2 linked regions of the Massilia litorea genome follow. The protein of the gene in region 2 interacts with the protein of the main gene of each other region in a pairwise test. Links are inferred from orthologs where the notes say so. Each region holds a gene or a part of one and is shown on either strand. Other genes may lie near its edges.

Region 1 (15,118 bases), 2.7 Mb from region 2 along the record:
GACATGCTGAAGCTGACGCTCCGCTTGATTGTGAAGATCGTTCAGGAGACGCCGTGACGCACTGGTTCCGTAACGGGCTGGCCAAACTGCTGGCCGGGATCGTCATCGTCGGATTAACAGGCGCCTGGGCCTTCGGAGAGGTTCGGGAAAAGCGGGAGACGGCACGTCGGGATGAACAAGAGGTAGCGCGAATGACCAAGGGAATGAAAACGGTGTGTATCGGCAGATTTCTTCTCGACATGCCGGAAGAGGCAAGGCTGGAGCTGGTCCGGCCGCGCGTCGATGGCTTCGATATTTCGTCATTTGATGAGCCGGAGGCGGACTTCCGGAACCGACTTGCGCAACGCGAGGCGCGCCTTCGTGCCGCCCCGGACCGGCTCGGCGGAAACAAGAACCTCGAATCTGTCCGAGAGGTCAAGACGGAAAACGGTGTAAGCGGCAAAATTTTCGTACACAGCCGAAACGTCGCGGAAGGAACCCGTCTGAGGGGACAGGAGCTGGAGCGCTACCGCGACGAAGGCGTCGCAGTCGAAGCCCTCGTGCATGGACAAGGCATGAGTTTCGATGTGTCAGCATCCGATTATGATCCTGACCTTATCGAAAACCTGCCCACGCTCGTCGCCAAGCTCGTCCCGAACCCGGAAAATCGGGCGCCATCCGAATCGGGTTTTTGTGTCCATCGGGCCTGGTTTCGCGATCCGCTGAGCGCCGGACAGGGTGAAGAAATCATTATGCGCGCTGGGTTGCCCAATCACCCCGACATGCAATTCATGCTCATTCTGGCCGCGGGGAACAAGCCTGACAGGCAAAGCCTTCTGGAGAGGAGCGCGGAGACGGACGCGAAATTGTCGGCCGCCGACAGGATGCATGTTTCTAACTTGCGCGAAGCGCCACGAACGATCAGCGGCATCGCGGGTGACGAGCTGATTACGCGATTCGCAGAGAAAAACGATGCAATCGTCTACACCTTTTGGTGGGAGGTAAATGGGACTGCCGACAATGTTTTGCTCCCGCACCTTTCCTTTACGATGGAGACCGGCAAGAGCAACAATGGACCAGTTCCCTCGTCACTGTCGCAGGACGCCGCCATGGCCTTATGGGACAAGATTTCGTCCAGCATCCGGCTACGCCCTACGCAAGAACGCAAGCCAGTCGCGGCCGAGCCGCCGCCGACGCAGCTCGGCACCTACGCCCTGGCCGGCGAGCGCTGCCCCGAGAGCGGCTGGTGGCTGTGCGGCGACGGCGGCAAGGGCGTCGGCGTGCTGGGCGGGCAGCGCCAGTACATCAGGAAGGGCGAGCGCATGCCGCAGGCCTTGCTGCTGCCGCCGCAGACCCTGTGGGAAAAGCTCAGGGGCATGCAGCCGAGTTACGAGTCGAAGAACCAGACCGCCTGGAAACTGGTCGACAAGCGCAACCGCAAACGCGTGCCGTCGCCCGTGCCGCTGGCGCCGGCCACGCCGGTGGCCGCTGCCGGCATCAGCGGGTCCGGCATCGGGCCGCGCATCATGGAAGAGCAGGGCGTCGCGGTCGGCAGCTTCGCCGCCACCGGCGTGCCGTGTCCGGCGAGCGGCTGGTGGCGCTGCGAGGACCCGCGCGCGCTGGACGGCACGCGCTGGTTCGCGCAGGGCAGCTTGCTGCCGTCCGCAACCTTTGTACTTCCGCCCGGCGCCTTCGGCCGCCCGGCCCACGGAGCCAGGTCGATCGAGCGCCGCGGCGCTTGGCGCCTGGTGCGGCTTGCCGATGCACCCCGGCAGGCCGGGAGTGGCGACGGACCCGGTGCCTGAGCCTGCCACGCCGCCGCCCGCAGCGCACGATGCGCTCCACCATCCTCGGCTTCGTTGCCGGCGCCGCTTTCCTGCAAACGCGCGCCGCGCTCCCGGCCGCCTGGCAGATCGCCGCCTGCCTGTGCGCGTCCCTGGCGTTGCTGCTGGCCCTGCGCGGTCCGGTGCGCGCAACGGTCGCCGGCGCGCTGGCCGGCTTCGCCTGGGCGGCGATCGTCGCCCACCTCACGCTCGCACCCCGGCTCGACAAGGCGGACGAAGGCCGCGACATCGAAATCGTCGGGACTGTCGCCAGACTCCCGCACGATTTCGGCCAGGGCGTGCGCTTCCAGTTCGCGGTCGGACAGGTCATGACGACCAACGCGAAGGTGCCGCCGATGCTCGCCCTGTCCTGGTACCGCGCCGGGAGCGAAGCCCTGCAGCTGCACCCCGGCGAACGCTGGCGCCTGACCGTGCGCCTGCAGCGCCCGCACGGCAATGCCAACCCGCACGGCTTCGACTACGAAGCCTGGCTGCTGGGGCAAGGCATCCGCGCCACCGGCTACGTGCGCACAGCGCCAGGCAACCGCCGCCTCGACGCGTTCGTCGTCACGCCCGGCCACCTCGTCGAGCGCTGCCGCGATATCCTGCGCGCCCGCATCCTCGCGGCGCTGGAGGGCAAGCCGTATGCCGCCGTGATCGTGGCGCTCGTCGTCGGCGACCAGCGCGGAATCGAGCAGCCGGACTGGGATGTCTTCAACCGCACCGGCGTCAGCCACCTGGTCGCCATCTCCGGTTTGCACATCACGATGGTGGCAGGACTTGCCGCGCTGGCGCTGTCGTTTCTGTGGCGTCGCTCATTCTTCACGAACGCGCAGCTGCCCCTGCTGCTGCCGGCGCAGAAGGTGGCAGCCCTCAGCGGCGCCTGCGCGGCGCTGGTGTACGTGCTGCTGGCCGGCTTCGGCGTGCCGGCCCAGCGCACCCTCTACATGCTGGCGGTGGTCGCGGCGGCCCTGTGGATGGGGCGCCTGACGAGCGTGACGCACATCCTCTGCCTTGCCCTGGGACTGGTCGTGCTGCTCGACCCCTGGGCCGTGCTGTGGCCGGGCTTCTGGCTGTCCTTCGGCGCCGTGGGCGTGATCCTGTACGCGGGACTCGGGCGCCTGGACGAATCAAGCGCCGGCTGGCGGGCCACGCTGGCACTCGCGGCGCGCACTCAGTACGCGGTCACGCTCGGACTGGTGCCCCTGACGCTGCTGCTGTTCTCGCAAGTGTCCCTCGTCGGTCCGATCGCCAATGCCTTCGCCATTCCGGTGGTGAGCTTCGTCGTCACGCCGCTGGCGCTCCTCGGCAGCCTGCTGCCGGCGCCCCTGGCCGGCCCGGTGCTGTGGTGCGCACACCGCGTGCTGGAATGGCTGGCCGCGGCGCTGGGCTGGCTGGCGACGCTGCCGCTCGCGGTCTGGAGCGCGCCGGCGCCGCCGCCCTGGCTGTTCGTGCTGGCGCTGGCCGGCACCGGCTGGATGCTGGCCCCGCGCGGCTGGCCGCATCGCTGGGCCGGCGCGGCCGCCTGGCTGCCGCTGTTCCTGCTGCAGCCGACGCACCCGGCGCCCGGCAGGTTTGCCGTGACCGCCTTCGACGTCGGCCAGGGCATGGCGCTGCTGGTGGAGACGAGCGGCCACCGGCTGCTCTACGACACCGGCCCGCAGTACGCGCCCGGCCAGGATGCGGGCGGGCGCGTGATCCTGCCCTACCTGCGCGCACGCGGCATCAAGCACCTGGACACGGTCGTCGTCTCGCACAGCGACGTCGATCACGTGGGCGGCGCGCTGACGCTGCTGGAGGCGCTCGCGGTCGACCGGGTGAGCAGTTCGCTGGGAGAAGGGCACCGGGTCGTGCATGCGGCGCGCCGGCACGAGCGCTGCGTGGCGGGTCAGCGCTGGGAATGGGACGGGGTGGTCTTCGAGATGCTGCAGCCGGCGCCCGCCAGCTATGCGGATACGGAGCTCAAGGCGAATGCGCGCAGCTGCACCTTGCGCATCGAGGCGCGGGGAAGGGCGCTGCTGCTGGCGGGCGATATCGAAGCGGTGCAGGAAGCGGCCCTGGTCAGCCAGGAGCCGGACAAGCTGCGCGCCGACGTCCTGCTGGCGCCGCATCACGGCAGCGGCACCTCGTCGACGCCCGCCTTTCTGGAAGCGGTCGGGCCGTCGATCGGCATCTTCCAGGTCGGTTACCGCAACCGTTACCGTCATCCGAAAAAGGAGGTGTTCGAGCGCTATGGCGACCTGCACATCCGCCGCCTGCGCACCGACGAATCGGGCGCGATCACGCTCGACTTCGGACCGCAGGTGGGCGCGGAGGAATACCGCCGCCAGTACGCCCGTTACTGGTACGAGCCCTAGGCGTCCGCGGCAGCGCGATCGCCACCTGCAGCCCGCCGCCTTCCCGATTCCTTGCCTGGATCGTCCCGCCATGCGCGTGGACCACGCGCTCGGCGATCGCGAGGCCCAGGCCATGGCCGTCGACGTTGTTGTTCGACGGATTCGAGCGGAAGAAGGGCTGGAAGATCGTCGGCAGGTCCGCGGGCGCGATGCCGGGGCCGCGATCGAGCACCTCGACCTGCACGAAACGCATGTCGGCGCGCAGCCTGATCTCCGCGCTGCCGCCGGCGCCGCCGTGCCTGACGGCGTTGCGCACCACGTTTTCGATGGCGCGCCAGAGCAGGTCCGGTTCGCCGCGCACGGCCACCTGTGCCTCGCCCTCGATATCGACATGGATTGCGGGGCCGTCCTCGCCCGCCTCGAAGCGCACATCCGACGCGATGCCGTCGAGCAGTTCGGCCATGTCGATGGATTCGGCCTTCGGCAGCTCCGGGTTGGCTTCCAGGCGCGACAGCGTCAGCAGCTCGCCGACCAGCTTGTCCATGCGCACGCTCTCGCGTTCGATGCGGGCGAGCGAAGTGGCGATCTTGTCGGGCTGCTGGTGGGCCAGGCCGATCGCCGCCTGCAGCCGCGCCAGCGGCGAGCGCAGTTCGTGCGAGACGTCGTGCAGCAGGCGGCGCTGGCCGTCCATCAGGGCGCGCAGGCGCGCGCTCATGCGGTCGAAGTCGCGGCCAAGGTCCTTCAGTTCGTCGCCGCCGCGCCGCGCGTCGGCGAAGCGCGGCGCCAGGTCGCCGGCCGCAGCGGCCTCGAAGGCATTGCGCAGCGCGCGGATCGGGCGCGAGAAATACCAGGCCAGCAGAAAAGCGAACAGCAGGCTGACGATCACGCTGGCCAGCAGCGGAATCGGCTTGCTGAACTGCCAGCCCGGCCCGAAGGGCCCGCGCGGACCGCCGGCACCAGTGTGAGCGTCGCCATGAGAGCGTGGTCCGGCGTCGGCTCCCGGGCGATCCGCCAGCGGTACGCCGTCCGGCCCGGCCCGCAACTGGCGCGGCACGAAGGCGAGCAGGCGCCGGCCATCCGGCGCGACCAGTTCACGCACCGGCTGGAAGGGGCGGTCGGCGTCCAGTTCGCGCCGCGCCTGCGCCAGCACGGCGGGCGCGACCTCGCGTTCGAGCAGCTCGCGGCCCTTGGGGTCGACCACGAGCACGGTATGCCGGCTGCCCGGCCTGACGATCTCGCGCAGCGCCGGCAGGCCGCCATACTTGAGGGCGACGGCGGCCGAATCGAGCATGAAGGCGGCCGGCGGTCCGGTCTCGATGCCGATGACGCTGTTCTTCAGGTGCGCCTGCTCGCGCAGCCAGAAATAGCTGCCGATGCCGGCCGCCGCCGCGATTTGCGCCAGCAGGATCGAGAGGAAGAACTTCCAGAACAGCCGTCCCGCCGGCCGCTTGCGCAAGCGCGCCATCGTCACAGGCGGATCAGCTGGTAGCCGAGACGGTAGACCGTCTGCAGCGGCGAGCGGCCATCGTCGAGCAGGCCGAGCTTGTGGCGCAGGCTCGAAAGATGGACGTCGATATTCCGGTCGAAGCGCGCCAGCGGCCTGCCCAGGCCCTGTTCGGAGAGTTCGTTCTTGCTGACCGGGCGCCCCGCGTGACGCGCCAGCACCTCCAGCAGGTTGAATTCGGTGCTGGTCAGTTCGAGGTTGGCGCCGTCCCAGGTGGCGCGGCGCTGCTCGGGCAGCATGGTCAGCTTGCCGACGGTGAGCACGACGCCGGCATTGGCGTTCGGCTGGGCGTCGTGGGTGCGGCGCAGGATGGCGCGCACGCGGGCGGTCAGTTCGCGCGGCGTGCAGGGCTTGGTGACGTAGTCGTCGGCGCCCAGTTCCAGCCCGAGGATGCGGTCGGCATCGTCGCCGCGCCCGGTCAGCATCAGGACAGGGATCTTGCTGGCAGCGCGGATGCGGCGCAGCGTCTCGATGCCGTTCAGGGCCGGCATCATCACATCCAGTACCACGATCGCATGGCGCCCGCTCAGCGCTTCGCGCGCTCCCGCCACGCCATCATGGGCGCAGGCGACCGTGAAGCCTTCCTGCTCCAGGTATTCGGTCAACATGGCGACGAGCTCGGTGTCGTCGTCGATCAGCAGCACGGTATTCATCCCCGGGATGATAACAAAGCCGGGCGCGCGGGAGCCCGGCGGCAGGGCGCTTTTACCGATCTTTACAAAGCGGGTTGCGGCTGATCCCGGCGCGTTCCTTACGCGGTTTTACCTTCGATTTACAGCGATTTACAGGCGGCCGCCGGAGAATGAAGCTTTTCGAGACACCGTCAAGGAGCCACAATGAACCGCTTTCGCATCACCGCCACGATCCTGGCCGCCGCCGCCTTCAGCGCCGTGCCGGGCGCATTTGCCGACCCGCTGCCGGCGCCGCCGGGCGGACACATGGCCGCGCCGGATGGCGATCGCGCACCAGACGCCGGACCGGGCCCGGGCGAACGCCACGGCCCGGGCGGCCACCGTCCCCATGCCGGCATGAGTGGTCCCGGCCTGCCGTTCTTGCGCGGCATCGACCTGAGCGAAGCCCAGCAGGACCGCCTGTTCGTCATCCTGCATGCCGAAGCGCCGCAAATGCGCGAACAGGACAAGGCCGAACGCAAGGCGCACGAAGCGCTGCGCGCGATGTTCGAGGCCGGGGACTTCAACGAGGCAAAGGCGTCGGCACAGACGAAGGCGCTGGGCCAGGCGATCGCCGCCCGCGAGCTGCTGCGCGTGCGTACCGCCGGCCAGATCATGGCGCTGCTGACGCCGGAGCAGCGCGCGCAGCTCAAACAGGAACGCGCACCTCGCGCGCAACGCTGATCGAAAGGAGGGATCATGAGCACCCATCACCATCACGGCGACCTGCAGTCCGACCTCGACAAACTGCTGAACACGGCCGCCAGCCGGCGCCAGAGCCTGCGCTGGCTGTTCGCCGGCGCCGCCGCCGTGCCGCTCCATGGCTGCGGCGGCGCGTCCACCGACAGCGGCAGCACGGCCACCGTTGCCGTCAGCACGCCGGCAACCACCACCAACACCGCCGCCGGCACGGCCTGTTCGCTCATCCCCGAGGAGACCGGCGGCCCGTACCCGGCCGACGGCACCAATTCGAGCAACGGCAAGGTCGCCAATGCCCTGACCCTGTCGGGCATCGTGCGCAAGGACATCCGCTGGAGCGTGGCCGGGGCAGCGGGCGTGGCGATGGGCGTGCCGCTGACGATCCGTTTAAAGATCGTCAACGTCGCGAACGGCTGCGCGGCCGCCGCCGGCGCCACGGTCTACCTCTGGCATTGCGACCGCGACGGCAACTACTCGATGTATTCGAGCGCGGTTCAAGGCGAGAACTACCTGCGCGGCGTGCAGGAGGCGGACGCCGACGGCTACGTCACCTTCACCACCATCTTCCCGGGCTGCTACGACGGACGCATGCCGCACGTGCACTTCGAGGTCTACCCGACGCTGGCCAAGGCGACGGGCGCCGCCAACCGGGTCAAGACCTCGCAGTTCACCTTCCCGCTGGCCACCCTCAATACGGTCTACACGGCGACCGGCTACAGCGCCAGCGTGAGCAAGCTCGCGCGCATGAGCTATGCCACGGACAACGTGTTCAGCGACGGCACGGCGCTGCAGATGGCAAGCATGGGGGGCGACACCGTCAACGGCTACACGGCCGACCTGACTGTAGGTGTTTCCCTCTAAAGGAGGCCCGCGAGCAGACAGGGAAGTTTGTCCTGACCTTACAATCGAAGCTCCTTCGACCCACCGGCGCGCTTCATGACCAAGCCCCTGCTGCATTTCTGTCACGGTAACAGCTTCCCCTCCGGCACCTACCGCCAGATGCTCGACGCGCTCGGCGCGCATTACGAGGTACGCCAGACCGACATGGTCGGCCACGATCCGCGCTACCCCGTCGACGACAACTGGAGCAACCTGGTCGACGAGCTGATTGCCGACATCGAGCGCCATGGCCAGCCGGCGATCCTGGTCGGCCACTCGCTCGGCGGCATGCTCGGCACGATGGCGGCCGCGCGCCGGCCGGACCTGGCGCGCTGCGTGGTGATGCTCGATTCGCCGGTGGTGGCGGGCTGGCGCGCGCTGGCATGGCGCTTCGTGAAACTGCTGGGGAAGGGCACGCGCTTCTCGCCGGCGCGCTTTTCGGAACGGCGCCGCAACGTCTGGCCCAATCGCGCCGCCGCGCACGCGCATTTCATGTCGAAGGATATTTTCAAGGCCTGGGCGCCGGGGGTGCTGGACGACTATCTAGACGTCGGCCTCAAGCCCCACCCGGAAGGCGTCCAGCTGCGCTTCGACCGCGGCGTCGAGACGGCCATCTACAATTCGCTGCCGCACCACCTGGGCGACCTGATCGGGCGCGGCTTTCCGGTGCCGGTCGGGTTCATCGGCGCGACGCGTTCGGAAGAGCTGCGCCAGGCGGGGCTGGGCTCGACCCGCAAGCTGGTCGGCGAGAACTTCGTCATGACCGAGGGCAGCCACCTGTATCCGCTCGAGCACCCGGCGCGCGCCGCCCGGCTGACGCACGAGATGATTACACGCCTCCTGAAACACGAAGTCAAAACCAGGGCAATGCTGGCGAAGCGGCAAGCCTGAGGGCGACCGCGCGCCGCTTTTCGCGTAAAATCGCGGGATTCCAAGCAATCCTGAAAGAATCCAGCATGGCAATCAAGAGCGACAAATGGATCCGCCGCATGGCGGAAGAAACCGGCATGATCGAGCCGTTCGCCCCTGGCCAGGTCCGCGAAGAAGAGGGCCGGCGCATCATCTCCTACGGCACCTCGTCCTATGGTTACGACATCCGCTGCGCCGACGAATTCAAGGTGTTCACGAACATCAACAGCACCATCGTCGACCCGAAGAACTTCGATTCGAACTCCTTCGTCGACGTCAAAAGCGACGTCTGCATCATCCCGCCGAATTCGTTTGCGCTCGCGCGTACCATCGAATACTTCCGCATCCCGCGCAATGTGCTGACCGTCTGCCTCGGCAAGTCGACCTATGCGCGCTGCGGCATCATCGTCAACGTCACGCCCTTCGAACCCGAATGGGAAGGCTATGTGACGCTCGAGTTCTCGAACACGACCCCGCTGCCGGCCAAGATCTATGCCGGCGAAGGCTGCGCCCAGGTGCTGTTCTTCGAATCCGACGAAGTCTGCGAGACCTCGTACAAGGACCGCGGCGGCAAGTACCAGGGCCAGCGCGGCGTGACGCTGCCGAAAACCTGATCCGGGAGGCCTGCCATGGCCGATTGCTGCAGCGGCGGCTGCTCGCTCGATAAACCGCCGGTCGATCCGCGCTACCGGCGGGTGCTCTGGATAGCGCTGGTCGTCAACGCGCTGATGTTCGGCGTCGAACTGCTCGGCGGCTGGGCCGCGGGTTCGGTTTCGCTGCTGGCCGATGCGGTCGACTTCTTCGGCGATGCCGCCAACTACGGCATTTCCCTGTTCGTGCTTGGCCTGGCGCCGGTCTGGCGTTCGCGCACCGCGCTGGTGAAGGGCGCGACCATGGGCGCCTACGGCGTCTTCGTCATCGGTTCCGCCTTGTCGCACCTGGCAAGCGGCACCGTGCCCGCGGCGCAGACCATGGGCGCGATCGGCGTCGCCGCCCTGGCGGCGAATGGCCTGGTCGCCTTGCTGCTGTTCGCATTCCGCAACGGCGACGCCAACATGCGCTCGGTCTGGCTGTGCACGCGCAATGACATGATCGGGAACGTCGCCGTGCTGCTGGCGGCGCTGGGCGTGTGGCAGGCGGGGAGCGGCTTGCCGGACCTGTTCGTGGCCAGCGTGATGGGCGTACTCGGGCTGACCGCGGCGCGCAGCGTGATCGTGCAGGCCAGAAGCGAGATCAGTGCGGCGCCGGCAGTTGCAGCGCCGGCGCCGGTCGTCGAGCTGAAACGCCGCTGACCTCTGCGTGGCCCCCAAAAAAAAGAGGAGCCGGCGGCTCCTCTTTTCACATCGGTATGGCGCCGATCAATCCTGGCGCACGCAGTCCACGAAGTAATCGCGCTTGCCGTTCACCTCGCGCTTGACCAGCCCGTGCACGTCCGTCTCGAAGCCCGGGAAGCGCTCGTTGAAGTCGCGCGCGAAGCGCAGGTAGTCGACGATGATCTTGTTGAAGCGCTCGCCCGGGATCAGGAGCGGAATGCCCGGCGGATAAGGCGTCAGCAGGATCGCCGTGGTGCGGCCTTCGAGGTCGTCGATGGCGACTCGCTCGATATCGCGGCGCGCCATCTTGGCGAAGGCGTCCGACGGCTTCATGGCCGGCACCAGGTCCGACAGATACATCTCGGTCGTCAGGCGCGCGACGTCGTACTGCTTGTAGAAGCTGTGGATGCCGTTGCACAGGTCGCGCAGGCCGCTGTTTTCGTAGCGCGGGTTGGCCGCGGCGAACTGCGGCATCACCTGCCACATCTGCTTGTTGCGGTCGTAGTCGTCCTTGAACTGCTGCAGCGCCGTCACCAGCGTGTTCCAGCGGCCCTTGGTGATCCCGATCGTGAACATGATGAAGAACGAATACAGCCCGCACTTCTCGATGATCACGCCGTGTTCGGCCAGGTACTTGGTCACGATCGAGGCCGGGATGCCGGTCTCGCCGAACTGGCCGTCGAGCGACAGGCCAGGGGTCACGACGGTCGACTTGATCGGGTCGAGCATGTTGAAGCCCGGGGCCAGGTTGCCGAAGCCGTGCCAGTCGTCCTCGGCGCGGATCATCCAGTCGTCCTGGGTACCGATGCCTTCTTCCGACTCCACATCCGGACCCCAGACCTTGAACCACCAGTCCTGGCCGAATTCGGCGTCGACCTTCTTCATGGCGCGGCGGAAGTCGAGCGCTTCCAGGATCGATTCCTCGACCAGCGCGGTGCCGCCCGGCGCTTCCATCATGGCCGCGGCCACGTCGCAGGAAGCGATGATCGAGTACTGCGGCGAGGTCGAGGTATGCATCAGGAAGGCTTCGTTGAAGGCGTCCTGGTCGAGTTTCACGGTTTCCGATTCGCGCACCAGCACCTGCGAAGCCTGCGACAGGCCGGCCAGCAGTTTGTGCGTCGACTGGGTCGAGAAGATCATCGACTGCTTGGCGCGCGGGCGGTCGCGGCCGATCGCATGCATGTTCTTGTAGAAGTCGTGGAAGGTCGCGTGCGGCAGCCAGGCTTCGTCGAAGTGCAGGGTCTCGATCTTCCCGTCCAACATCTCGCGCAGGGTCTCGACGTTGTAGACCACGCCGTCGTAGGTCGACTGGGTAATCGTCAGGATGCGCGGCTTCTTGTCCTTGGCTTCGCGCGCGAACGGATTGGCTTCGATCTTGCGGGCGATCGACTCTTCCGTAAACTCTTCGAGCGGGATCGGACCGATGATGCCGAGGTTGTTCCGGGTCGGCATCAGGAACACGGGGATCGCGCCGCACATGATGATCGAGTGCAGGATCGACTTGTGGCAGTTGCGGTCGACGACGACGATGTCGCCCGGCGCCACCGTCGAGTGCCAGACCATCTTGTTCGAGGTCGAGGTGCCGTTGGTGACGAAATAGCAGTGGTCGGCGCCGTAGATGCGGGCGGCGTTGCGCTCGGATTTCGCGACCGGACCGGTGTGGTCCAGCAGCTGGCCCAGTTCCTCGACCGCGTTGCAGACGTCGGCGCGCAGCATGTTCTCGCCGAAGAACTGGTGGAACATCTGGCCAACCGGCGACTTCAGGAAGGCGACGCCGCCCGAGTGGCCCGGGCAGTGCCAGGAATACGAGCCGTCGTAGGCGTAGTTGACCAGGGCGCGGAAGAAGGGCGGCGCCAGCGAATCGAGATAGGCTTTCGCTTCGCGGATGATGTGGCGCGCGACGAATTCCGGCGTGTCCTCGAACATGTGGATGAAGCCGTGCAGCTCCTTCAGGATGTCGTTCGGGATGTGGCGGCTGGTGCGGGTCTCGCCGTAGATGTAGATCGGGATGTTCGAGTTCTTGTGGCGGATTTCCTCCACAAAGGCGCGCAGGCGGGTCAGCGCGGTATCGGTCTCCTCGAGCGAGCCGCCGCCGAATTCCTCATCGTCGATCGACAGCACGAAGGCCGAGGCGCGCGACTGCTGCTGGGCGAACGACGACATGTCGCCGTAGCTGGTCAGGCCCAGCACTTCCATGCCTTCCTTTTCCATCGCGGCGGCGAGGGCGCGAATGCCCAGGCCCGAGGTGTTCTCGGACCGGAAGTCCTCGTCAATAATGATGATGGGGAAACGAAATTTCATTGACAGCTCCAATGCGAAGCGCCGTGGGAGCAGGGGCGCCCGGGTTGGACGGCCTGCCACGCACGGCACCGAAAAATAAGAAGCGGATTTTCGCAGAAAAACCGCTGTCCGGTGTAGATTTTTTTACTAGGTTATAGGGATGCGGCCCGGCATGGCGCACATCAGTATGCCATGCAGTGAGCTAGCCCCGGCGGCCCCGCCCGAAACGCTGGAACAGCGCGGCCAGCACGACGGCGCCGAAGGCCGCGCCGAAGGGGGCGACCATCATCGGCATCGGATCGGCGCGCAGGGCGGCGAACACGCCCAGGGTCAGGCCGAAGGTCGCCACCGCGCAGGTGGCGGTCAGGAGCCAGGTGCGGCGCGCCAGCAGGGCGACGGCCGCCAGCGAGATCGCGACCTGCTGGACCACCGAGGCCAGCAGCCACTGGCGATGGCGGTGCAGCGCACGTTCGGATCTGGCGTTCCACTCGCTCGACGAAGCTTCCCAGCGCTCGGCCTCCTTGCGGATCTCTTCCTTTTCGAGGCGATAGCGGTCCACCTCGAGCTGGTAGCGCGCCTTGTCCACGCCGGGAATATTGGTGGCCAGTTCCGCCAGGTTCTGCTTGTTCGACTTGGCCTGGTAATGGTTCCAGGCGTTGGTGGCGCTGGTCTTGTCGATCGCGGCATTGCTCTTGTAGAGCGAGGCGTCGTTGTGCATGCTGCTGCCGAGGAAACCGAACAGCGTGCCGATGGTGGCCAGCACCGCGATCAGGACCGCGACCTTGCCGGCGAAGCCGTCGCCGGCACGCGAAGCTGGCGGCTTCACTGTGCGCTGCCTTTGCGCTCGTAGGTCACGAAGGCGTAGTCGTAGCCGTTCGCGTCCGAATGATGGGTGTCGCGCGCGGTTTCAAGCCAGACCGCCGGGTCGAGCGGAGGGAAGAAGGTATCGCAGGCGAAGCTGTGGGCGATCTCGGTGACGATCATGCGCTCGGCGACGTCCATCGCCTGGGCGAAGATCTGCGCGCCGCCGATGATGCTGGCCGGTTCCTCGCCGACGAGTGCGATCGCCGCCTCGAGCGAGGTCACCGCCTCCACGCCGGCGTGGCTCCAGTCGCCGTTGCGGGTGACGACGATGTTGCGCCGGCCCGGCAGCGGGCGGCCGATCGAATCGAAGGTCTTGCGGCCCATGATGATCGGCTGGCCGAGGGTGACGCGCTTGAAGTGGGCGAGATCTTCGGGCAGGTGCCAGGGCAGCTTGTTGTCGATACCGATCCCGCGCTGCGCGTCGATCGCCACGACCAGGGTCAGGCGGCTCATCGGGCATCCCCTGTGGAACGGTAAAAGGCAGGGGCTGGAAGGCGCATGTCGGGTGTCCTTGTCGATTGGGCAAATGGGAGGCCAGATGGTGTCGCGAGCGCGGCGGCGTGTCAAGCTTTCTGTGGGCTGCGCCAGCCGCGGCGGCGGGTCAGAAGCGCTCGAACAGGCCTGCGCCTTCCCAGCGCGGCAGCGCAACGGGCGATTGCGACGACACCGCCGTCGCTGCGTAGCGCTCGCCCAGCCTGGCCAACAGCCGTGGAAAAGCGCGGCAATAGCTGGACTGGATGCCGGCCAGGCGCGCGAGCGCGCGGTATTCGATCACCGTGCCGTCGGGCGCTGCGTCGAGCACCTGCCGCACGCGCTCGCGCCAATCGTCGGACCACGCTGATTCCAGCATGCCCAGGTCGCACACTTGGTCGCCCAGCCGGATGACGCCACCCGCCAGCACGCGCGCCAGCATGCCGCGCCGCTTCCCGATGCGCTGCGCCAGGCGCGGCGCCGTGGCGTCGAGCTGGCCGCAGGCTTCGCACTGGAACATCATCCGCAGCCGCACCTCGGCGCCTATCTGCAGGACCGTGCCCGACGCCAGCTGCGCCGTGTCGGCGTCGATCAGCAGGTTCTCGCGCAGCGCATGCATCGGCAAATCGAAGTCCGCATAGGCACCGCTGCTCGCGAGCAGCAGCTGGCGCGGGGACAGCGCGTCGGCATGGACGTCGCCTACGATGCCGATGCCCGCGTGGGTAACGAGGCGCTCGAACGAGCGTGGCGGCGCGCCGCGCGCCAAGCGCGCCGCCAGCCCGGCAACGGTACCGATCTCCATGGCGTCCGCAGTACGCAGGCTAGCGCCGCAGGCTGCGCACGACGCCGCCCTCGATAGCGATCCGGCTTGCCGCCGGTTCGGCCAGCAGCGCGCGTGCGATGCGTTCTTCCGCGTCGGCCGTGGTGCGGCTGATGCCGAACAGCCTGCACACCGCCCGCGCCAGCCCATCCTTGCCGGTCGCGCCCTGCCGGTCCAGCACGTACAGCGCGGCATTGCCGAGTTCCTCGATGCAGATATCGTCGATCGCGCGGCGCGAATCGGCATTCCCGTCCGGGACACGCAGGCCTTCCCAATCGGCCGCGTTGACGTTTTCCGGCCAATATACCGGGGCCTCGCCGTCCGCCGTGACGGGCGCATGCGGCACCAGGCGCGCCAGGTGTTCCTCGACCCGGCGGGTCAGGCGGGCCACGCCCCAGGCACGCGCCACACGTCGGAAGAGCAGGTCGCGGCTCACCGGTCCTTCGTAGCGAATCACGTTCGCAAGCTGCGCGCGGATCAGCGGAATCGATGCCTTTTCGTAGAACAGATCGGCGTCGCCGCCGTCGATCGGGGTGGCGCAATAGGGGACCAGGCCAGGGGCCATGCCCG
Region 2 (15,126 bases):
AAGGCCGCGCGCGCATTCAGGCCGAGCCCGAGGCCGTCGGCGGTGCCGGTCGCGATCGCCAACACATTTTTGACGGCACCGCCCACTTCCACGCCAATGACGTCATCGCAGGCGTACACGCGCAGGTTGCCGCCGTGGACCGTGGCGACTACGCTGTCGCGCAATTGTTTCGAGGTCGAGGCCACCGCCAGCGCACAGGGCAGGCCACGCGCCACTTCCTGCGCGAACGACGGCCCCGACAAGGCCGCACCCGGTACCGACTCGCCCAGCACCTCGCGCACCACCTGGTGCGGCAATAAACCGGTGCCGTATTCAAAACCTTTGCAGAGCCAGACGACGTTCGGGATCTTTCTCCCTTTGAGCTGCTCGAGCAGCGGACGCAAGCCGGCGACCGGGCAGGCCGCGATCAGGAGCGCGTCCGGCCCGGCGTCGAGCACGTGAGACAAGGCTTGCTCGAAATCGGCGGTGACGCGCAGGCTGTCGGGCAGCGGCTGACCCGGCAAATAGGTCGTGTTCTCGCGCGCGGCGGCGGTTGCGGCCATCTGTTCGGCGTTGCGGCCCCAGAGCAGCACGTCGTGGCGTGCAGCGACGGCGATGGCGACGGCGGTGCCCCAGGCGCCCGCGCCGAGAACGGTGATCTTGTTCATTTTCTTGGTTTCTTGCATGGTTGAATTCAGGTGCCCCAGATCTCAAACGCGCGCACGAAGCCGGCGATGCCGTCCTGGTGGCGCACGCGGACCCAGTCGTTCGCTTGCGGGTCGACTAGCTCGAGCAGGACGCCCTTGTCGGCCGTCATCAGGACGGCGGCGTTGTCGTCGGGCGCGGCGCGTACTTTGGCAAACGGCACCTTCACGACGACGTTGCGGCGCGCGGACAGTCCCCTCGATTCGGTCCAGGCGAATTCGCCATCGACGTCGCGCACCTTGACCCAGTCGCCGTAGCGCGCAACGATCTCGACCGGCATGCCTTGCGGCGCGACGTAGCGCTTGCCGCTTTTCGCAGAGGGCGCGTCATACAGCACGACGGAGGCGGCGCCGACCGAGCGGAAATCGGCGGCGCAGGCCTGCGCGCATGCCAGCATCAGCAGCACGGTGGAGAAGGATCGGGAAATGGTCATGGCAGGGCCCGGGTTCGGTAAAACCAGACGCCAATATGGCAGGAAGGGCATCCACCCCGCGCTTTTCATGGATATAAAAGGCGCGGCAGGGATGCCCGTCACGGTATGCCGACCCATCCAGCGCATGCCGAACGGGGCAGGCAAAGTACAACTTAGTTTGCCGGTGCGGCTGCAGCGGCTTCAGCCATCGCCTGGCGGCGCTGCTGGTAGAACACTTCGAAGTTGATCTCGGCCAGGTGCACTGGCGGGAAGCCGGCACGGGTGATCACGTCGGCGATGTTCGCGCGCAGGTACGGGTACACGATGTTCGGGCAGCCGATGCCCAGCAGCGGATCCATCTGGTCGGCAGGGATGTTGCGTGCCTCGAAGATGCCGCCTTGCTTGCCTTCGACCAGGAAAGCGACCTTGTCCTTGACCTTGGCGGTCACGGTGATGGTCACGGTCGACTCGTAGATGCCTTCGGCGATCGCTTCAGCGCCAACGTCCAGCGAGACCTCGATGGTCGGGGCTTCCTGCTCGAGGAAGATTGCCGGGGAGTTCGGTTGTTCCAGCGACATGTCTTTCAGATAGACGCGTTGGATTTGGAAGACTGGTTGCAGGTTTTCGTCAGACATGGAACGCTTTCGTTGTGAAGTAAAAGGGACGGCAAAGCGCCGCCCCCGATGGGCTTGGAGTCAAACGCAACGGCAATTGTATCAAAATCAATTTGGATAAAATACTCCCGCGGGGCGCCTTTTTCGCCCCGCCCCGATTTGTAGCCTGGGCACCTGTGCCCAGGGTGCGGCGCCCGATCAACCCGCACCCACGGCCTTACCTTACTCCCCCTTGAGCAGCGGATCGAGACGCCCGGCCTGATCCAGCGCATACAAATCGTCGAAGCCGCCGACGTGGGTCTCGCCCACGTAGATCTGCGGCACCGTGCGGCGGCCGGTCTTTTGCATCATGATCTGGCGCTGTTCCGGGTCGAGGTCGACACGGATGCGCTCGATTTCGGTCACGCCCTTGGCTTCGAGCAGGCGCTCGGCGCGGACGCAGTAGGGGCAGCTGGCGGTGTGATAGAGGACAACGTGGGCACTCATGATGATTTCCTTCCTGTCTTGATTTACTTGGTGGTCGGCAGGCCGGCTGCCGTCCAGGCCGTCATGCCGCCTTCCAGGCTGAGCGCGTCTTCGAAGCCGGCCGCCTTCAACTGGCGGACCGCCTTGTCCGAACGGGCGCCGGTCTGGCAGACGACGACCAGGGTGCGGCTTTTCGACTTTTCCAGCTCGCCGATGCGATTGCCCAAGTCTGCCAGCGGAATGTTTTTCGCGTCGCGCACGTGGCCCGCCGCAAATTCGTCGGCGCCGCGCACGTCCAGAATCGTGGTCTTGCCGCGGTTGATCAGCTGGGTAACCTGCAGCGCGGTCGCGCGGCGGCCCTTCGGCGCCAGGGCTGGCCACAGCAGCGCGCCACCGGAAACGACGGCAATAGCGACGATGAAGATATTATCGAGGATGAATTTCACAAGGCTTCCAATGGTTGAACGCAATCCGGCCATTATAAAATAGAAGCCGGACAGGAATATTTTTAGGGGCTCGATCAGCCGCAGCGGGCGCCTTTGCACGTTTTTTCAATAGATAGCAAAGAAGATCTTATGTACAAAATCGTATTCATGCGCCATGGCGAATCCACCTGGAACCTGGCCAACCGCTTTACCGGCTGGGTCGACGTCGACCTGACCGACAAGGGCATCAACGAAGCGAAGGCCGCCGGCCGCGTGCTGCGCGAAGCCGGTTTTCATTTCGACCTGGCCTACACCTCGGTCCTGAAACGCGCGATCCGCACGCTGTGGCTGGCGCTCGACGAGATGGATCAAATGTACCTGCCGATCAAGAACGACTGGCGCCTGAACGAGCGCCACTATGGCGCCCTGCAGGGCCTGGACAAGGCGGAAACGGCTGCCAAATACGGCGACGCGCAGGTGCTGGTCTGGCGCCGCAGCTACGACACGCCGCCGCCCGCCCTCGAGGAAGGCGACGACCGCGCATCGTTCAACGACCCGCGCTACGCCGGCCTGCCGAAGGAGCAGATTCCCCTCACCGAATGTTTAAAAGACACCGTAGCGCGCGTGATGCCGGCCTGGGACGAAGAGATTGCCCCGGCCATCCGCGCCGGCAAGCAGATCCTGATTTCGGCCCACGGCAACAGCCTGCGCGCCCTGATCAAGATGCTGGACGGGATCAGCGATGCCGACATCGTCGGCCTCAACATCCCGAACGGCCAGCCGCTGGTATATGAACTGGACGAAAACCTGAAGCCGATCCGCCATTACTACCTGGGCGACCAGGAAGCGATCGCCGCGGCGACCGCAGCGGTGGCGAACCAAGGGAAGGCGAAGTAAGTCTTGCGTTTTCCTATCAAGAAGTTGGCCGTCGGCACCCTGCTGTGCGGCCTGCTGGCCCTGTCCGCGGCGGGTACCGCCGCGGCCGCCAAGCCTACCGAACGCAGCCGCCAGAAGGCGGCTGCCGAGGCGCAGCGCGCCGGGATCCAGCAAAAGCTGACGGCGCTCAAGAAAGAGATCAGCCGTACCGAGAGCGAAAAGGACGATGCCGCCGACACGCTGGCCGAGTCGGAAGAGGCGATCTCGAACGCGAACCGCGCCCTGCGCGACCTGCACCAGGAAACGGTCGAGACCAATGTCCGCCTGCAAGACCTCGCGGGCGAACAGGAACGCCTGGCGCAAACGATCGCTGGCCAGAAAAAACAACTGTCGGCCCTGCTGCGCGAGCACTATGTGGCCGGCAATGAGGACAGAATCAAGCTGCTGCTGTCGGGAGACAACCCGAACCGCATCAACCGCGATTTGCAGATGATGGCCTATGTCTCGCAGGCGCAGGCAAAACTGCTGACCGCCCTGAACGCGAACCTGGCGCAAGTCGAGGCGAACAAGGAGAAGGTCGAGAACGCCAAGGTCGAACTCGAAGAGATCGCCGAGGAACAGCGCGACCAGAAAGCCGTGCTGGAAAAGGAAAAGGCGCGCCGCGCCGCCCTGCTCGGCGAACTGTCGAGCAAACTGGTGGTGCAGAGAAAACAGGCCGACAGCCTGCAGCGCGACGAGCAGCGCATGAGCGGCCTGGTCGACCAGCTGACCAAGCTGATCCGCGAACAGGCCGAGGCCGAACGCAAGCGGCAAGAAGCGCTCGCTGCCGCCCGCGCCAAGGCGAAGCTGGAAGCGGAAGCGGCCGCGAAAGCGCGCGCGCTGGCCCGTGCCGCCGCAAAAGCCGAGCGCGAGCGGTTGGCGCGCGAAGCGGCGAAAGCGGGCAAGCCGGCACCAAAACCATTGCCGCCGGAGCCTGATGAGCCGAAGGTGGCGGAGCAGCCGAAACACGAAGAGCGTACGCCCGATATTTCGCTCGCGCCCGCGGCGCCCGCCGGCGCCTTCGCCTCTCTGCGCGGACGGTTGACGTCACCGGTCAGCGGCACCATCGCGGCGCGCTTCGGCGCCAAGCGCGGCGGCGATGGCCCGAGCTGGAAAGGGATGTTCATCAAGGCGCCGGAAGGGACGGAAGTGCGCTCGGTGGCGGTCGGCCGCGTGGTGCACTCGGGCTGGATGCGCGGCTTCGGGAATTTGATCATCGTCGACCACGGCGGCGACTATTTATCGATCTACGCCAACAACCAGACGCTATTGAAACGCCTGGGCGATGCGGTGCGCGCCGGCGAGCCGATTGCGAGCGCGGGCAATACCGGCGGTAACGAAGAATCGGGGCTATACTTTGAGCTCAGGCATCTCGGTAAAGCCTTCGACCCGGCAAGCTGGGTTAAATTCTAGGGGCAGCGATGGGCAACAAAGTGAAAAGCATGGGCCTGGTCGGCCTGGGTGTCGTGGCCGGCGTGGCGCTGACGGTGCAGGTCTCGGCCTGGGCGCAGAAGGGCGAGCCAAGTCCGTTGCCGCTGGACGAACTGCGCCAGCTGGCCGATGTCTTCGGCCTCATCAAAAGCGATTACGTGGTGCCGGTCGAGGACAAGAAGCTTTTATCGGAAGCCATCGGCGGCATGGTCGCCTCGCTCGACCCGCATTCGGTCTACCTCGACCAGAAGGCGTATCGCGAGATGCGCGAAAGCGTGCAGGGTAAATTCGTCGGCGTCGGCATCGAAGTCGCGGCCGAAGACGGCTACGTGAAAATCGTCTCGCCGATCGAAGACTCTCCCGCCTACCGGGCCGGCATCAAGGCCGGGGACCTGATCACCCGCATCGACAATGTTCCCGTCAAAGGCTTGTCGATCGACGACGCCATCAAGAAAATGCGCGGCAAGCCAGGCAGCAAAGTGACGCTGACGATCGCCCGCCGCGGCGACGACCGCCCGTGGGTGGTCCCCGTCACGCGCGAGGAAATCCGCGTCCTGAGCGTCAAGGCAAAAATGGTCGAGCCCGATTACGCCTGGGTGCGCATCAGCCAGTTCCAGGAAGCGACTTTAGAGGAGCTGGCGACCAAGACGCAGGCCCTGTACGCCGCCAATCCGAACATCAAGGGGCTCATACTCGACCTGCGCAACGATCCGGGCGGCCTGCTGCCGGGCGCGATCGGCGTCTCGACCGCCTTCCTGCCGAAGGAAGAGCTGATTGTCTCGACCAAGGGCCAATTGCCCGACTCCAACCAGAGCTATTATGGCCGGCGCGAATTCTATGCCCCGCGCGGCGCCGATCCGCTGGCGAAACTGCCGGCCGGATTGAAAACGGTGCCGATGATCGTGCTGGTCAACGGCGGCTCGGCCTCGGCCTCGGAGATCGTCGCCGGCGCCCTGCAGGACTACAAGCGCGCCATCGTGATGGGCAGCCAGAGCTTTGGCAAGGGCTCGGTGCAGACCCTGCGGCCCTTATCAAGCGACACGGCCATCAAACTGACCACGGCGCGCTACTACACGCCGAAGGGACGGGCGATCCAGGCCAACGGCATCGTGCCCGACATGGCGGTCGACGAAACGGCGGAAGGCGACGGTTTGAATGCGCTGCGCGTGCGCGAAGTGGATTTGCAGCGCCACCTGGCGGGCGAGAACGAAAAGCCGGGCGCGGTCGCCAAGGATGCCCGCGACAGCGCCGAACAGAGACAACGCGCGCTGGCCCTGCTGAAGAACCGCAAACCGCTTGAATTGGGCGGCAAGGACGATTTTCAACTGGCCCAGGCGCTGAACCACTTTAAAGGGTTGCCAGTAAAAGTTGCCAGGGCGGAGGCGGTCGAAGTGATCTCGCCCGAGCCGAAGCAGTTGCCGGGGACCGAAACGAAACCGCCGGAGCTGAAGGGCTCGAAGAAGTAAAGCAGGTGAATGGCCGTACCCGGATGCATGATTGTCCGCGCCGACGCCGTCCACCCTGCATCGCTCCATGAACGACTCCCAACTGCTGCGCTATTCGCGCCACATCCTGCTCGATGAGATCGGTATCGAAGGCCAGGCCCGCCTGCTGGCCTCCCATGTCTTCGTCATCGGCGCCGGCGGCCTCGGCTCGCCGGCGGCGATGTACCTGGCCGCCAGCGGCGTCGGCCACATCACCCTGGTCGACGATGACCTCGTCGACCTGACGAACCTGCAACGCCAGGTGATGCACACGACCGAACGCATCGGCACCTCCAAAGTCGCGTCCGGCCGCGCGGCTTTGCACGCGATCAACCCGGAGGTGAGCGTCACTGCCCTCTGCGAACGCGCCGGCGACGCCCGGCTGCGCGAACTGGCGCAAGCTGCCTCGGTCGTGCTCGATTGCAGCGACAATTTCGCCACCCGCCATGCCGTCAACCGCGCCTGCGTCGCGGCCGGGGTGCCGCTGGTGGCGGGCGCGGCGATCCGCTTCGACGGGCAATTGTCCGTATTCGACACGCGCCGCGCCGACTGTCCCTGCTACGCCTGTGTCTTCCCCGAGGACAGCGGTTTTGAAGATGTTGCCTGCAGCACGATGGGGGTCTTCGCGCCCCTGGTCGGCATCGTCGGCGCCGTCCAGGCCGCCGAGGCCCTGAAGCTGATATTAAATGTCGGCATGCCGCTGGCCGGGCGCCTGCTGCTGCTCGACGGGCGCGCCATGGAGTGGACCGAGATCCGCGCGGCCCGCAATCCGGGCTGTTCTGTCTGCCAGGAAAGACCCGCGCACGCCTGAGAGTGCAGCGGGTTTTGCTCTGCAATACAATGGCGCACCGCCGCTGGTGGTTCTTGCCCCCCATTCCGCCTTATACTAAGCCGATTGTCCCATCCACCTTTTCAAGATTGACTATGCAGATCGTTTCGCACCGTGCAGTTGGCCGGCGTCTCGCGCGCGGCTTCACCCTCGTTGAAATCATGGTTGTCGTGGTCATCATCGGCATCCTGGGCGCGCTGGTCGTGCCGAAACTGTTGGGCCGTACCGGCGAGTCGCGCGTGGTCGCGGCAAAAACCGACATCGCCACCCTGATGCAGGCACTCAAACTCTACAAGCTGGACAACCAGCGCTACCCGACCACCGAACAGGGCCTGCAAGCCCTGACCACCAAGCCGACCTCGGGCCCATCGGCCAATGGCTGGAAGGAAGGCGGTTACGTCGAAAAGCTGCCGAAGGATCCCTGGGGTAACTCGTACCAGTACCTGTCGCCCGGCTTGCATGGCGAAGTCGACATCTTCTCGTTCGGCGCCGATGGCCAGGCCGGCGGCGAAGGCGAAGACGCCGACGTCGGCTCCTGGCAGGGATAAGTCGTCATGGCCGGCGCCGCGCCGCCACACAGGGCTGATGGTTTCACCTTGGTGGAAATCCTGGTCGTGATGGTCATCATCGGCATCACGCTCGGGATGGCCTCGCTCAACGCGATTCCCAGTCCGCGCCAGGATCTCGAAAACGAGGCGAAACGCCTGACCTTGCTGCTCCAGCTGGCGCGCGACGAAGCCATCGTACGTAACCGCGAAGTCGCCTTCGAGGCCACGCCCGAGCGCTACCGCTTCCTGGTGCGCGAGGACAAGGGCTGGACCCCCGTGACCCAGGACGATTTATTGCGCGAACGGCCTTTCCGGAATGCCCCGGTGCGCCTGCTGCTCGATCCGCCGGCCGCCGGCATCAACGCCAATAGCGAGGCCATGCGCGTGACCTTCGGCCGCGAGCCGGTCGACAAACCTTTTACCCTGACCCTCGCCAGCGGCAACAACAGCGTCGGCGTGCGCGCCGACGGCGTCGGCCATTTCACGGTCGTCGAACCGGGAGAACCGCAGTGACCCCTTCCAGGCAGCACGCCGGTTTCACCCTGCTCGAGGTGCTGGTGGCGCTCGTCATCGTCGGCACCGCGCTCGGCGCCGGCCTGCGCGCGATCGGCAGCCTGGCCTCGAACGGTGCCGGCTTGCGTTCGTCCATGATGGCGACCTGGTCGGCCGAGAACCGTCTCGTGCAAATCCGCCTGAGCAAGGAATTCCCGGAAATCGGCAAGCGCAGCTATGCCTGCGGCCAGGGCGATTTACGCCTGATGTGCCAGGACGAAGTGCTGGCCAGCCCGAATCCCCAGTTGCGCCGCGTCGAAGTGTCGGTGTTCGACATGGATAATCCGAACCGGCGCATCCTCAAATTGGTGCAGCTCGTCCTGAGGCCCTCGCCATGAAGACGGCGCGCGGGTTCACCCTGGTCGAATTATTGGTGGCGATCGGCATCCTCGCCATGGTGGCCGTGCTCGGCTGGCGCGGCCTGGACGGCATCGTGCGTGCCAGGGTCGCCCTGACTGACCAGATGGAAATGACACGCGGCATGCAGCTGGCCTTTGCCCAGATGCAGAGCGACTGCGAACACGCGGCCGACGCCACCATGCTGGGTCGCCGTCCCTTCCTGCTGCAGGCCGACAACCGCCTGACCCTGGTCCGTACCGTATTCAACGAAAACGAACCGGCGCGCCTGCAAGTGATTGCCTACCGCCTCGTCGACAAGCAGTTGCAGCGGCGCGAATCGAAGACCACCCGCGACCTGGTCGAGCTCGACGCGCTGTGGCAGGCCTCGGTCAGCGATACCGATCCAACCCCGCCGGTGACGCTGCAGGGCGGCGTCGAATCGATGGGCGTCCTGGTGTGGCAGAACGGCGCCTGGCAAAAGCAGGCACAGCAGCAGCAGGTAGCCGCGGCTGTCCAGGGCGGGGTGGTGCCGAACGCCGTGACCGGGTTACAGGTGGTGCTGGCCGCCCGCGGCTTTCCGCAGCCGCTGACCAAGGCCTTCCTGTTGGGGAGTATCTGATGCCTGCTTTTCGCCATCCCCGGCGCCAGCGCGGCGTCGCCGTCATCACCGCCTTGCTGCTGACCACGCTGGCGATTTCGATTGTCGCCAGCCTGTTCTGGCAGCAGCAGGTGCAGGTGCGCTCGATGGAAAACCAGAGGCTGCACCTGCAGACGCGCTGGATCCTGCGCGGCGCGCTCGACTGGTCGACCCTGGTGCTGCGCCAGGATGCCTACACCAACCGCTACACGGCGTTGAACCAGGTCTGGGCCACACCGCTGGCGGAAACCCGGCTCGACCAGTACATCGAGCGCGAGCGGGTGGAAGGTGAAGTGTTTGATGCTAGTCTTTCTGGCAACATCGTCGACGCCACCTCGCGTTACAATCTGCGCAACCTCGAAAGTGGAAACAGGATCGACAAGGCCCAGCTGGAAATTTTACAGCGCCTGCTGACCAACCTGCAGATCAATCCGGCGCTGGCGAAAACCGCCGCCAACCTGATCGCCGGCAGCCAGCCCGTCATCCAGCCGCCCGGCCAGGTCGATCCGGTCACGGGCCAGGAGGTCGGTGGCCAGGAAAGGGACCCGAGCGCCGGCGGTACGCCGGGCGCCGTGGGTGCTGGAGGTGCTGCGGTAGCGGCGGCGGGCAGCGCCGCGGGTAACGGGACGGGAAGCGGCGACGCCGGCAATCCGGATGGCAGCGCCACGATCGCGGTGTCGCGCGAAGGCCTGGGCACGCCGATCAAATTCCTCGAAGTCGAGGATTTATTGGCGGTGCGGGGCATGACGCCCGAGATGCTGGAAAAGTTGCGCCCATTCGTCATCGTGCTGCCGGAACGCACGCCGATCAATGTGAATACGGCCTCGGCCGAAGTGCTGGCGGCGGTGATCCCGAATTTTTCGCTGTCGGAGGCGAACGCCTTGCTGGCGCGCCGCCGCAGTGTGCCCTGGACCGACATCGCCAACTTCCAGGCCGATATCACCGGGCACACGCCGGTACCGGATTCGGTGGACGTGAAAAGCAATTGGTTCCTCGTGAATAGCTACATCCGCCTCGACCGCGCCGCATTGAATGCGCAGTCGCTGGTCCAGCGCAGCGGCAATCAGATTGGCGGCGGCGTCAAGGTGGTTTGGGTTCGTCAAAACTAAAAGAAAGCGAGACGGTTTGACTACACTTTATATCCGGCATCCGGCGCGCGCAGAAGGAGAAGGCGCGCCATGCCGTTTCGCCGTCGTCGGCGACGGCGGCACGATCGAGCAGCAGGGGGAGGGGGCGCTGCGCAATCTGACCGATGTCGTCGCCGCCAGCCGCCGCGTCGTGCTGCTGCTGGCCGGCACCGACGTCAACCTGCTGTCGCTGCAGATGCCGCCGCTGACCGGTGCGCGCCTGCGCGCGGCGCTGCCGGGCCTGGTCGAAGAACATATCCTGGGCGACCCGAACGATTGCGTGCTGGTGGCCGGTCCCCCCACGGGCGAGGGCACGCGTCCCGTGGCCGTGGTCGCGCGCGACTGGTTCGAGCCGCTCGTGCGTACCCTGCTGGCCCAGGGCGCGCGTGCGGTGTCGGCCCTGCCGGCGCAGCTGTGCCTGCCCCTGCAGCCGGGCGGCGTCAGTGCGGCCCTGAACGGCGCCGAATTGCTGCTGCGCCAGAGCCAGTTCGGCGGACTCGGTCTGGCGCTCGACGCCAATCCTGCCAGCGCCCTGCAAACGGCGCGTGCGCTGGCGGGCGACGCCCCCCTGACGTTATACGTGCCGCGCGAGCAGCTGGGCGAGTACGGCGTGCTGCTGGCCGAAGCCGGTCCCGGCACGGTGCTGGAAGCCGATGACTGGGCGCACTGGATCGCCGGTGCGAAAACGATCAGCTTCGACCTGGTGCCGGGACTCGGTGCGGCCGGTGCGCGCCAGACCGACTGGCGCCGCTGGCGCGTGCCGATCGCGCTGGCCTTCGCCGGCGTGGTCGTCAACCTGGCCGGCATCAACATCGAATGGCTGCGCCTGCGTGGCGAAGCCGACGCCGTGCGCGCCCAGATGAAGCAAACCTTCCAGTCGGTCTATCCGAACCAGCCGATGGTCGACCCGGTGGCGCAAATGCGCCAGGGCATCGCCCGCGCCCAGGCCGGCAGCGGCCAGATCGGCTCCGACGAATTCATCTATCTGGCCGGCGCCCTGGGCGACGCAACCCGGCAATTGCCGCGTCCGCCCGGGATTAGCTCAATCGAATACAAGGAACGCACGCTGCGGGTGCGGGTCAAACCCGAAACGGTCGACCCCACCGCCTTGCGCCAGCTGCAGGCGGCGCTGTCCGCGCGCAGTCTTTCACTGGAAGCCGCCGCACCCGACAATTGGCTGGTGCGCAGCACGGGAGCTAAGCCATGAGTCTGCTCAGTCATGTCGGCCGGGTGCGCACACGCGCCACCGGATATTGGATCGCACGCAGCGAGCAGGAGCGCCGCTACCTGGCCGCCGGTTTCGGCGTCGTGTTCCTGGCGCTGGTGTACACGGGTTTGATCGAGCCGGCGGTCGAAGGCCGCGCACGGTTGCAGCGTTCGCTGCCCGAGCTGCGCCAGCAGGCCGCCCAGCTCGCCAGCATGGCGAACCAGGCACGCGCGCTGGCCGGCCAGGCACCGGTACCGGTCACGCCGATGACGCGCGAAAGCCTGATGACCAGCCTGAGCGGACGCGGCATCACGCCGGGCTCGCTCACGCTGACCGGTGAATTCGCACGGCTGCAGGTGACCGGCGTCTCGTTCGCCAACCTGGTGTCCTGGCTCGATGCCCAGCGCCGCGAGAGCCGCATCGCCGTCCAGGAAGGCAGTTTTACCGCCCAGGACCCGCAGGGACAGGTCGACGCCAACCTGACGCTGCGCCAGGATAACGGGACTGCTGCCCGATGAGGCGCAGCCTCGGTTGGCTGGTCGTGGTCGCCCTGGCGATCGCGCTGACCGTGCTCGTCTTCCTGCCGGCCAGCTGGCTCGGGACGATGGTGGAACGCCAGACCGGCGGTCGTTTGACTCTCGGGGATGCGCAGGGTACGCTCTGGCACGGCTCAGCCTTCGTGGGGGGGGCGCCGGGCGAAGGCGGGGCGGTAACGCCGCTGTTGCCGGGACGCTTTTCCTGGCGCCTGTCGCCGCTGGTGCTGGTGGGACATGTTGACATGCAACTGGAAAATCCGCAGGCGCTGGCCGCGCCGGTGGCGCTGACCGGCAGCTGGTCGGAGTGGCAGCTGAGCAAGGGGCAATTGCTGTTGCCGGCCGAGGGCCTGGCCGGGCTCGGCGCACCGCTCAACACGCTGGTGCCCTCGGGCGTGATCCGGCTGTCGTGGAACCGGCTCGACCTGGTGCGCCTGCCGGGCAGCGTGGCGGTGACGGGGCGCACGACCTTGTCGATGAGCGACATGGGTTCGCGCATGGCGCCGATCAAGCCGCTGGGCAGCTACGAGATGGTGATGGACTGGCGCGGCCAGCAAGCCGACCTGGTGTTGCGCACGGTGCGCGGCGCCTTGCTATTGTCGGGAAATGGAACGTTGCAGAATGGACGCCTGCGCTTTTCGGGACAGGCATCGGCCGCCGATGGCTACGAAGACACCTTGGGCAATATGCTCAATCTTCTTGGCCAGCGCCGCATGGTGAACGGTAAAAACATAATCGCATTAGAGTTCAGATAATGAAAAAATCCTCCCGTAGCACCCCTGCATTCCCGACCTCGCGCCCGAATCTGCGCCGCATTGCGGCCGGCGTCATGCTGTCCTGTGCGGTGGCCGCGGCGATGCCGCCGGCGCTGGCCCAGGGCCAGGAAAATTCCGCCGCCCTTTCTTTCGTGAATGCCGACATCGAATCGGTGATCAAGGCCGTCGGCCACTACACGGGGATGACGTTCATTATCGACCCGCGCGTCAAAGGCACGCTGACCCTGGTGTCGGAAAAGTCGCTGACCAAGAGCCAGGCGTTTGGACTGCTGACCTCGGCGCTCCGGCTGCAGGGCTTTGCCGTCGTCACCACCGGCGAGGGCTATGCCAAGGTGGTGCCGGAAGCGGAAGCGAAACTGCAATCCTCGCCGACCCAGGTGGGCAAGCGCGGCACCCGCGTGCAGGGCGACCAGATCGCCACCCAGATTTTCCACTTGTCCTACGAATCGGCGGCCAACCTGACGGCCGTGCTGCGTCCGCTCATTTCTCCGAACAATTCGATCATGGCCAACCCGGGCAATAACAGCCTGGTCATTACCGACTACGCGGATAATCTGCGCCGCCTCTCCCGCATCATCGCCGCGCTCGACGCGCCGGTGGCGGCCGACCTCGACGTGGTGCCGATCCGTAACGGCATCGCCAGCGACATCGCGACCCTCGTGTCGCGCCTGATGGAGCCAAGCGCCGGCGGCGACTCCGGCCGCGTCACCATCCTCGCCGATTCGCGCACCAATTCGGTCGTGGTGCGCGCCCCGTCGCAGGCACGCGCGAACCTGGCCAAGTCGCTGATCGCCAAGCTCGACCAGGCGACCACCGAAAAGGGCAACATCCACGTCGTCTACCTGAAGAATGCCGATGCCACCAAGGTGGCGCAGACCCTGCGCGCGGTGGTCTCGCAAGATGCCTCGGCAACGCAGACGACGCAGCAGGGCACGGCCGGCGGCTCGATCCAGGCCGGCGCCCAGGGTGCCGGTGGCGCGGGCGGCCTCGGCGGGGGGCAGCAAGGCCAGCAGGGCAGCACCGGCCTCGGGGGCACCAGCAATACCTTCGGCCAGGGCGGGCAGGGCGCCAGCGTCGGCGGCGGCGGTGCCCAGGGCTCCGGCTTCATCCAGGCCGATGCCTCCACCAACAGCCTGATCATCACGGCGCCCGATGCGATCTACCGCAACCTGCGCGGCGTCATCGACCAGCTCGACGTGCGCCGCGCACAGGTCTACATCGAGGCCCTGGTGGTGGAGATGAATTCGCAGAAAGCGTCGGAATTCGGCGTGCAGTGGCTCGGATTGTCGGGCAACGACACCAGTAAATACCGCGTCGGCGGCATTCAGTCGTTTAATAGCGGAAACGCCAACAACATCATCAACCTGGCCGCTGCCGCCCGCGCCGGCATCAGTTCCACGACCACGCCACCGCAACTCCCGGGATTCACGCTCGGCGTCTTCAGGCAGATCAACGGCGCCCTCGGCCTGGGCGCCGTCGCCAGCGCACTTGAAAACGAAGGCTCTGCCAACATCTTGTCGACACCGAACATGATTACGCTCGATAACGAGCTGGCGACGATCAAGGTGGGCCAGAACATTCCGATCATCACGGGTTCGTTCACGACCGGCACCAGCGGCGCGAACAATCCCTTCCAGACGGTCGACCGCAAGGACATCGGCCTGCTGATGAAGGTGCGCCCGCAGATTTCCGAAGGCGGCGTGATCAAACTCTCGATCTACCACGAGAATTCGGGCATCGACAATTCGGTGGTGCGGGCCGAGGGCATCGTCACCACCGTGCGCGCGATCGAAAGCAATGTGCTGGCCGACGATGGCCAGATCATCGTGCTGGGCGGCCTGATTTCCGATAACGAAGACCACGGCGAAGAAAAAGTGCGGGGTCTCGGCGACATCCCGGTGCTGGGCAACCTGTTCAAGTACCGCAACCGTACCCGCAACAAGACCAATCTGATGGTCTTCCTGCGTCCGGTCGTGGTGCGCAGCAAGGAGCAGAACAACGCCATTTCGCTCGACCGCTACGAATACATGCGTGCGCTGGGCGCGGAAACCCGTCCGCAGGACGATACGATCCTGATGCCGAACCTGGGCGCGCCGGCCTTGCCGCCGCTCACCAACGGCCAGCCGCCGGCCGGCAGTACCATGGCGA

What was found.
Region 1: the proteins of secB (region 2) and LPB04_RS19150 interact in binary tests that used the Escherichia coli proteins (3 or more experiments, as listed by UniProt). The link is inferred for Massilia litorea from one-to-one orthologs.

What each region holds. Positions count from the first base shown.
Region 1 is NZ_CP062941.1:4,236,921-4,252,038, reverse strand. The notes cover bases 4,451-7,225. They hold LPB04_RS19150 (response regulator transcription factor), read right to left. Parts: upstream 6,296-7,225; coding sequence 5,606-6,295; downstream 4,451-5,605. Other genes in these bases: LPB04_RS24315 (dioxygenase family protein), read left to right, coding at 7,013-7,225; LPB04_RS19145 (Spy/CpxP family protein refolding chaperone), read left to right, coding at 6,479-6,997; LPB04_RS19155 (sensor histidine kinase), read right to left, coding at 4,451-5,594. Also shown: LPB04_RS19170 (esterase/lipase family protein), read left to right, coding at 1-57; LPB04_RS19165 (T6SS immunity protein Tli4 family protein), read left to right, coding at 54-1,784; LPB04_RS19160 (DNA internalization-related competence protein ComEC/Rec2), read left to right, coding at 1,814-4,159; more of LPB04_RS19155, read right to left, coding at 4,083-4,450; more of LPB04_RS24315, read left to right, coding at 7,226-7,873; LPB04_RS19135 (alpha/beta fold hydrolase), read left to right, coding at 7,949-8,782; dcd (dCTP deaminase), read left to right, coding at 8,848-9,414; LPB04_RS19125 (cation transporter), read left to right, coding at 9,430-10,092; LPB04_RS19120 (arginine/lysine/ornithine decarboxylase), read right to left, coding at 10,159-12,414; LPB04_RS19115 (DUF4337 domain-containing protein), read right to left, coding at 12,596-13,219; LPB04_RS19110 (dihydrofolate reductase), read right to left, coding at 13,216-13,710; LPB04_RS19105 (MOSC domain-containing protein), read right to left, coding at 13,859-14,530; LPB04_RS19100 (DUF3320 domain-containing protein), read right to left, coding at 14,550-15,118. UniProt on the Escherichia coli protein: Response regulator member of the two-component regulatory system CpxA/CpxR which responds to envelope stress response by activating expression of downstream genes including cpxP, degP, dsbA and ppiA.
Region 2 is NZ_CP062941.1:1,565,049-1,580,174, forward strand. Bases 1-2,783 are described here. They hold secB (protein-export chaperone SecB), read right to left. Parts: upstream 1,732-2,783; coding sequence 1,270-1,731; downstream 1-1,269. Other genes in these bases: LPB04_RS06960 (NAD(P)H-dependent glycerol-3-phosphate dehydrogenase), read right to left, coding at 1-647; LPB04_RS06965 (SH3 domain-containing protein), read right to left, coding at 674-1,117; grxC (glutaredoxin 3), read right to left, coding at 1,933-2,196; LPB04_RS06980 (rhodanese-like domain-containing protein), read right to left, coding at 2,220-2,621; gpmA (2,3-diphosphoglycerate-dependent phosphoglycerate mutase), read left to right, coding at 2,751-2,783. In the rest of the region: more of gpmA, read left to right, coding at 2,784-3,497; LPB04_RS06990 (murein hydrolase activator EnvC family protein), read left to right, coding at 3,501-4,928; LPB04_RS06995 (S41 family peptidase), read left to right, coding at 4,937-6,412; LPB04_RS07000 (HesA/MoeB/ThiF family protein), read left to right, coding at 6,480-7,241; type II secretion system major pseudopilin GspG, read left to right, coding at 7,355-7,807; LPB04_RS07010 (GspH/FimT family pseudopilin), read left to right, coding at 7,814-8,320; type II secretion system minor pseudopilin GspI, read left to right, coding at 8,317-8,697; LPB04_RS07020 (PulJ/GspJ family protein), read left to right, coding at 8,694-9,317; type II secretion system minor pseudopilin GspK, read left to right, coding at 9,317-10,444; type II secretion system protein GspL, read left to right, coding at 10,461-11,669; type II secretion system protein GspM, read left to right, coding at 11,666-12,187; gspN (type II secretion system protein N), read left to right, coding at 12,184-12,957; type II secretion system secretin GspD, read left to right, coding at 12,957-15,126. UniProt on the Escherichia coli protein: One of the proteins required for the normal export of some preproteins out of the cell cytoplasm. It is a molecular chaperone that binds to a subset of precursor proteins, maintaining them in a translocation-competent state.